Regions from separate parts of the Rhodococcus aetherivorans genome, predicted to be linked through region 3. Evidence: riboswitches for the same ligand, from Rfam matches in the RefSeq annotation. Region 3 holds a riboswitch; each other region holds the start of a gene.
The links. A riboswitch is a leader RNA that binds a small molecule or an ion and turns the genes downstream of it on or off. The one in region 3 is predicted to bind thiamine pyrophosphate.
Positions count from the first base shown of each region.

Region 1 (2,258 bases), on a different replicon from region 3:
CTCTAGCGGACTGCCGGCCGGCGGGCCGGCTCCAGCGGACTGCCGGCCGGCGGGCCGGCTCCAGCGGACTGCCGGACGGCGGGCCGGCTCCAGCGGACGGTCAGCCGGGCAGCGCGGCTTTCAGCGCCGCCGCCGCGGCCCGCGGATTCGGTGCCGCGGTGATGGCCCGGACCACCGCGATGCGGGTGGCGCCGGCGGCGAGCACCTCGGGCAGCCGCTCGGCGTCGATGCCGCCGATCGCGAACCACGGCCGCTGCGGCTGCGACCGGGCCACCTCCCGCAGTACCTCGAGTCCCGCCGGGGTGCGCCCCGGCTTGGTGGGGGTGGACCACACCGGCCCGTGGGCGAAGTAGTCGACGCCCTCCTCGATGTCGGACAGGCTCGCCTGCGCGCGGCTGCCGGTGGACCGGCCGATCACGATCTCCTCGCCGAGGATCTGCCGGGCGTATCGCACCGGCAGGTCGCCCTGACCCAGGTGCAGGATGTCGGCGCCCGCGGCGAGCGCGATGTCGGCACGGTCGTTGACGGCCAGCAGCGCACCGTGCCGGCGGCACGCCGCCGCCAGCACCTCGAGTGCCGCGAGTTCCTCGCGGGCCTCGAGCGGGCCGAACTTCTTCTCGCCCGCCGAACCCTTGTCGCGGAGCTGGACGATGTCGACTCCGCCCGCGAGGGCCTCCTCCGCGAATCGGGCCAGGTCTCCGGTGTCGCGACGGGCGTCGGTGCACAGGTAGAGCCGGGCCTGCGCGAGGCGTTCCCGGGGGGCGGGATGGTTGCCGCGGTAGGTAGTCACGGCGAAGACGGTAGTCTCTGCACTGAACGAATCGACACGGGAGTCCCGGGGATCGCGGGGCTGAGAGGGGGCCTGCCGGCCCCGACCGTCAGCACCTGAACCGGATCATGCCGGCGCAGGGAGTGAGGTGGACGAACTGTGGGAACCGTATCCGTCGTCGGCGGAGGCGTGATCGGGCTGTCGATCGCGTGGCGCGCGGCCCGTGCCGGCTGGACCGTGACCGTGCACGACCCGTCCCCGGGGGCGGGGGCGTCGTGGGTGGCCGGCGGGATGCTGGCACCGTTGTCGGAGGGCTGGCCGGGGGAGGAACACGTCCTCGAACTGGGCGCGGCGTCGCTGGCCCGCTGGCCGGAGTTCGGCGCCGAGCTGTTGCGGGAGACCGGACTGGACCTGTTCACCGCCGACGCGTCGCTGACCGTCGCGCTGGACGCGGCCGACGCGGCCGATCTGCGCACGATCGCCGAGTGGGTCTCGGCTCAGGGGCACGAGATGCGCGTGCTCGGTCGCGCCGAGGTGCGCGAGCTCGAGCCGTCGCTGGGGCCGCGCATCCGCCTGGGCCTGCTGGCCCCGGACGAGCTGGCCGTGGACAACCGGATCCTCGTCGATGCGCTGCGGCGGGCCGTCGCCGAGGCCGGTGTGGCCTTCGTCGATGTGCCGGTGCGCGACGTCGCGGACCTGGACGCCGACCGGGTGGTGCTCGCGGCGGGCGCGGCGTCGGCCCGCCTGTGGCCGGGCTTGCCGGTGCGGCCGGTCAAGGGGGAGATCCTGCGGTTGCGGACCCGCCCGGGTGCGGCGCCCGCCCCGCACCGGACGGTCCGCGGCAGTGTGCACGGCCGGCCGGCATACCTGGTGCCGCGCGCGGACGGCCTCGTCGTGGGCGCGACCCAGTACGAGGCCGACGACACGCAGGTCACCGTCGCGGGGGTGCGGGACCTGATCGCCGACGCCGAGGCGCTGTTCCCGGCGATCGGCGAGTACGAACTGCACGAGGCGAGCGCCGGGCTGCGGCCCATGAGCCCGGACAATCTGCCGCTCATCGGCCGGCTGTCCGAACGGGTGATCGCCGCGACCGGGCATGGCCGCAACGGGGTGCTGCTGACCCCGGTCACCGCGGACGCGGTGGTCGCGGAGCTCGCGGACGAACCCCTCGCTGTCTCGAAACATGCTGATCCACAACGATTCTCGAAGGGGAAAAGGTCATGAACGGTGCGCCGACGGTGGGTGTCACGGTCAACGGGGAGGAGCGCTGGTTCGCGCAGGCGCCGACGATGGCCGAACTGCTCAGCGAACTCGGTCTGCCCGACAAGGGCGTCGCCGTCGCCGTGGACGGTGCCGTGTTCCCGCGGGGGCGCTGGTCCGAACGCGTCGAAAAGGGCTGGCAGATCGAGGTTCTCACGGCGGTGCAGGGTGGCTGAGCGCAACACCGGCCGCGACCCCGGCCACGACCTGCCGCCGCTGACGATCGCCG
Region 1 covers NZ_CP106982.1:1,875,367-1,877,624, forward strand. Annotated here, with positions in the region: gene OCS65_RS08565 (NUDIX hydrolase) at 1-6, shown strand, start outside; gene thiE (thiamine phosphate synthase) at 101-790, opposite strand; TPP riboswitch at 817-929, shown strand; gene thiO (glycine oxidase ThiO) at 929-1,993, shown strand; gene thiS (sulfur carrier protein ThiS) at 1,990-2,205, shown strand; gene thiG (thiazole synthase) at 2,198-2,258, shown strand, end outside.
Region 1: linked by a shared signal. The riboswitch ahead of thiO (glycine oxidase ThiO) and the one ahead of thiC (phosphomethylpyrimidine synthase ThiC) in region 3 are both predicted to bind thiamine pyrophosphate.

Region 2 (2,258 bases), on a different replicon from region 3:
CGCGTCGAGCATCGCCTGCACGGAGGCGTCGCTCACCGGCATCAGCGGCGACTTCATGAAGCGGAAGATCGACGGCTCGTCCTTGTTGGACCCGATGATCAGGGGAATCCGGTGCGCGAGCCCCTTCTGGAACGCCGCCACCGGGTACTTCGGCACCAGGTCGCGGTCGACCACCGGCGCCATCGCGAGCGTGCCGGGGAACTTCGTGGGGATCTCCCCGACGAGCACGTCGCCCGCATCGGTCAGCGTCTCGTGCGGCATGTCCCGCAGCGCCCACACCCGGGCCGGCGTGAGGTCGAGGATCTCGAGGAACCGCTCGGCGACCCGGGCAGCCCGCTCGGACCCGTATGCCGACGTCGCCGGCGGGCTCTGCGCGATGGCCCGGTGGAACAGGCCCTCGGCGCGGGGCACGGTCATCAGGGTGGTCAGCGACCCGCCGCCCGACGACTCGCCGAACACGGTGACCCGGTCCGGGTCGCCCCCGAACGCGGAGATGCAGTCGCGCACCCACTCGAGCGCGGCGATCTGGTCCCGCAACCCGACGTTGGATTCGAAGGTGGTCCCGGCTGTCGAGAACGACGAGAAGTCGAGGAAGCCGAGGGCTCCGAGCCGGTAGTTGACCGTCACCACGACGACGTCCCCGCGTTCGGCGAGCAACCGTCCGTCGTAGATCCGCTGACCCGAGTACCCGAGGACGTAGGCGCCGCCGTGGATCCAGACCATCACCGGCCGCGGCTCCCCGTCCGGCTCCGGTGCCCAGATGTTCAGCGAGAGGCAGTCCTCGCCGATCGACAGGCCCGGGTCGATGGGGATGGGATTGTTGCGGCCCTGCGGCGCGATGGGCCCGAACCGGCGGGCGTCGAGCACGTCGGTCCACGGCTCCGGCGGTTCGGGGGCGCGGAACCGAAGGTCGCCGGACGCCGGCGCGGCGTACGGGACACCCTTCCACGCGTAGACGGAACCGTCGCGGTAGCCGCGTACGTCGCCGTACTTGCACCCGACGATGAGAGTCTCGGCGTCCACGGTCCCTCCCGAACGAACGGTCTGGGGCCAAGGTACCAACAACAGACAGGCTGCACGCGCAGCCCCGGCGACCCGGCACCCCGGGCCCGCGTGGGGCGAGCCACACCCGGTGCTATCGTCGCCTCCGTAGACACGGGGTGCTCCGCACACGAGCGGGAGCTGAGATCACACCCGTCGAACCTGATCAGGTAATGCTGACGAAGGGATGTCACGGCATGACCATGCCTGCCCATGCGTCGGTCCCGGAGGGGACCGAGCGCTTCACCGATCTGCTGTGGGACCGTACGAAGGTCCTGCGCGAGGCCATCGACGACCTCGAGTTCCTGCGCCGGCTCGGCGACGGGACCCTGCCGCTCGACGCGTTCCGCTTCTACATCGAGCAGGACGCCCTCTACCTCGCCGGCTACGCCAAGGCGCTCGCCCTCCTCGCGGCGAAGGCCCCGGACCCGGCCACCGCCGCGTTCTGGGCCAACAGCGCGGCGACGGCCGCCACCGAGGAATCGGCCCTGCACCGGGGTCTGCTCACCGGTGGTGTCCTGCCGCCCGCCGAGGACACCCCCGCGCACTCCCCCGCCTGCCTCGGCTACGTCTCCTACCTGACCGCCACGGTCGCCACCGATCCGTATCCGGTCGGCGCCGCCGCGGTGCTTCCGTGCTTCTGGATCTACGCCGAGGTCGGCCGCGAGCTGGCCGTCCGCGCCGCCGACGTGCTCACCGCGGACCCCACCCACCCCTACGCCCAGTGGGTCACCACCTACGACGCGCCCGAGTTCCACGCCGCGGTCGCCACCGCCCGCGAGCTCGTCGACGTCGCGGCGGCGGCCGCCACCGACACCGAGCGCGACGCCATGGCCGGGGCGTTCACGATCGCCACCCGCTACGAGCTGCTGTTCTGGGACACCGCGCTGAACACGCAGGACTGGCCGGCCTCATGACGACCACCTCCCGGCTGCGTCGCCGGCTCACCGTCCTGGCCGCCCTCACCGCGGCGCTGCTGCTCACCGCGTCCTGCGCCGGCGGCACCGGCGACGACGACTCCGGCGACACGATCCGGTTCGCCCTGGACTGGACGCCGAACACCAACCACACCGGCCTGTACGTGGCCCAGCAGGAGGGCCTGTTCGCCGACGCCGGTCTCGACGTCGAGTTCCTGCCCTACAACAACACCACCCCGGACACCCTCGTCGACGCCGGCAACGCCGAGTTCGGCATCTCCACGCAGGCGCAGGCGACAT
Region 2 covers NZ_CP106982.1:4,231,566-4,233,823, forward strand. Annotated here, with positions in the region: gene OCS65_RS19170 (carboxylesterase/lipase family protein) at 1-1,023, opposite strand, end outside; TPP riboswitch at 1,147-1,246, shown strand; gene OCS65_RS19175 (TenA family protein) at 1,239-1,958, shown strand; gene OCS65_RS19180 (ABC transporter substrate-binding protein) at 1,955-2,258, shown strand, end outside.
Region 2: linked by a shared signal. The riboswitch ahead of OCS65_RS19175 (TenA family protein) and the one ahead of thiC (phosphomethylpyrimidine synthase ThiC) in region 3 are both predicted to bind thiamine pyrophosphate.

Region 3 (2,258 bases):
GTGGCGAAGAGGCTGCCGGGTCCGGATTTCGACGTCAACAATCCCAGACGGGGATGGGAAGAGGCGTTTCGAGAGGTAGGGAACCCTCGACGCCGCATCAACCATTCCAATCCGGGCTGGTCGAGTTCGGCGATGAGCCGAACTCTCGTACCACCGTTTGCGGCTTCGAAACGGAGTTTGATACGCCCTCGCCAGGGCTGGTCGTGCACGATATCGAGGTACGCATGCGGACGTGCGGCAGCAATACGGCCGAGGATTTCGACCGGTTCTGCGCCGGAACCGCTGAGGTGGACCGCCATACGCACGGCAGCGCCGGGTTCGACTCGATCGCATACCGCACCGAAGAGCCATCCCGCCTCGTCGCCTGCTCCGAAAAGGCTGTAAGCCACCGAGGGTGGGGATGCGGTCCACTCTTCGGCGTGCAGTACGAGCTGGGTCACCGTGTTTCCTGGAAGCTATGCACGTCGCAAGGTTGTGTCGGTGGCAGCGGTGCGGTCTGCGGCCTCGACGGCATCTGACAGGGCTCCTCGGAACAATTCCTGCAACATTGCAATGACATCGCGTGCGGGACCGGCCGGGTCGATCGAGTAGAAACGGAAGCGTCCGGCCTTACGTTCGGTGACCAAGCCCGCGTGCCGCAGGATCCGGAGGTGGTTCGAGACGCCGGTGCGTCCCACGCTGTCGATCTGGTCGACCAGTTCGTTGACGCTGCACTCGTCACGCTCTGCCAGCACAGTGAGAATGGCTCGCCGTACAGGGTCGGCGAGGGCATCGAAGGCCAGCTGTGCGGACAAGGTCCCGATCTCCTCGAGTCAACAGTCAATGACGTATAGAAGAGTACCTCCTCGTAGCTCGTACAGGACGGGCCGACTTCGCACCGCTCCGACGACCGGACCAGCTACATCTGCAGCGGGAGAAGCCGGGTGTTAGGGTCTGTGCCGTCCCCACGGGAGCCCTATTGCAGGGGCTGAGATCGGGCTGAGGCAGCCTGCGACCGTCGAACCTGCCCGGGTAATGCCGGCGAAGGAAGTAGGAACGATTCCGATGAGTGCATCCAATTCGCATGCCCTGTGCTATGTCCACGACGAGGAACACGACCTGCGTGTACCTGTCACAGAGATCCGCTTGGGCGACTCTCCCGGCGGGGTGCCGAACCCGTCGCTGCAGGTCTACCGCACTGCAGGTCCCGGTAGCGATCCGCTGATCGGGCTCCCGCCGACGCGCGCCGACTGGATTGCTGCTCGCGGCGACGTCGAGCACTACCCGGGGCGAGAACGGGATCTGCTCGACGATGGCCGCTCGGCGGTGCGGCGTGGAGAGGCGTCCCGGGAGTGGAAGGGGCCCCGACCTGTCCCGGTGCGAGCGAGGACAGGCCGGACGGTCACGCAGATGCACTATGCCCGGGCGGGGATCATCACCCAGGAAATGCGGTTCGTGGCGCTGCGGGAGAACTGCGACGTGGAACTGGTGCGCTCGGAGGTGGCGGCGGGTCGGGCGATCATCCCCGCCAACGTCAACCACCCCGAGTCCGAGCCGATGATCATCGGCAAGTCCTTCCTGGTGAAGATCAATGCCAACATCGGTAACTCAGCGGTGACCAGCTCCATCGTCGACGAAGTCGACAAGATGCGCTGGGCCACCCGTTGGGGCGCGGACACTGTGATGGACCTGTCCACCGGTGAAGATATCCACACCACCCGAGAGTGGATCATTCGCAACTCCCCGGTGCCGATCGGCACGGTGCCGATCTACCAGGCTCTGGAGAAGGTCGCCGGCCAGGCCGATGCGCTGACGTGGGAGATCTTTCGCGACACCGTGATCGAGCAGTGTGAGCAGGGTGTGGACTACATGACCATCCACGCCGGAGTGCTGCTGCGCTACGTACCGCTCACGGCCGAGCGGCTCACCGGCATCGTCTCCCGAGGTGGGTCGATCATGGCCGGTTGGTGCCTTGCCCATCACGAGGAAAATTTTCTCTACACCCACTTCGACGAACTGTGTGAGATCTTCGCCCGCTACGACGTGGCATTTTCCCTCGGGGACGGGCTGCGACCGGGGTCGATCGCCGACGCCAACGACGCCGCGCAGTACGCCGAACTGGACACCCTTGCCGAACTGACCACCCGTGCCTGGGCTCACGACGTTCAGGTGATGGTCGAAGGCCCTGGCCACATCCCGATCCATCGGGTGCGGGAAAATGTGGAGCGTCAGCAGAAGTTATGTCATGGAGCGCCTTTCTACACCCTGGGGCCGCTGGT
Region 3 covers NZ_CP106984.1:124,475-126,732, forward strand. Annotated here, with positions in the region: gene OCS65_RS29025 (substrate-binding protein) at 1-440, opposite strand, end outside; gene OCS65_RS29030 (ArsR/SmtB family transcription factor) at 456-794, opposite strand; TPP riboswitch at 937-1,046, shown strand; gene thiC (phosphomethylpyrimidine synthase ThiC) at 1,045-2,258, shown strand, end outside.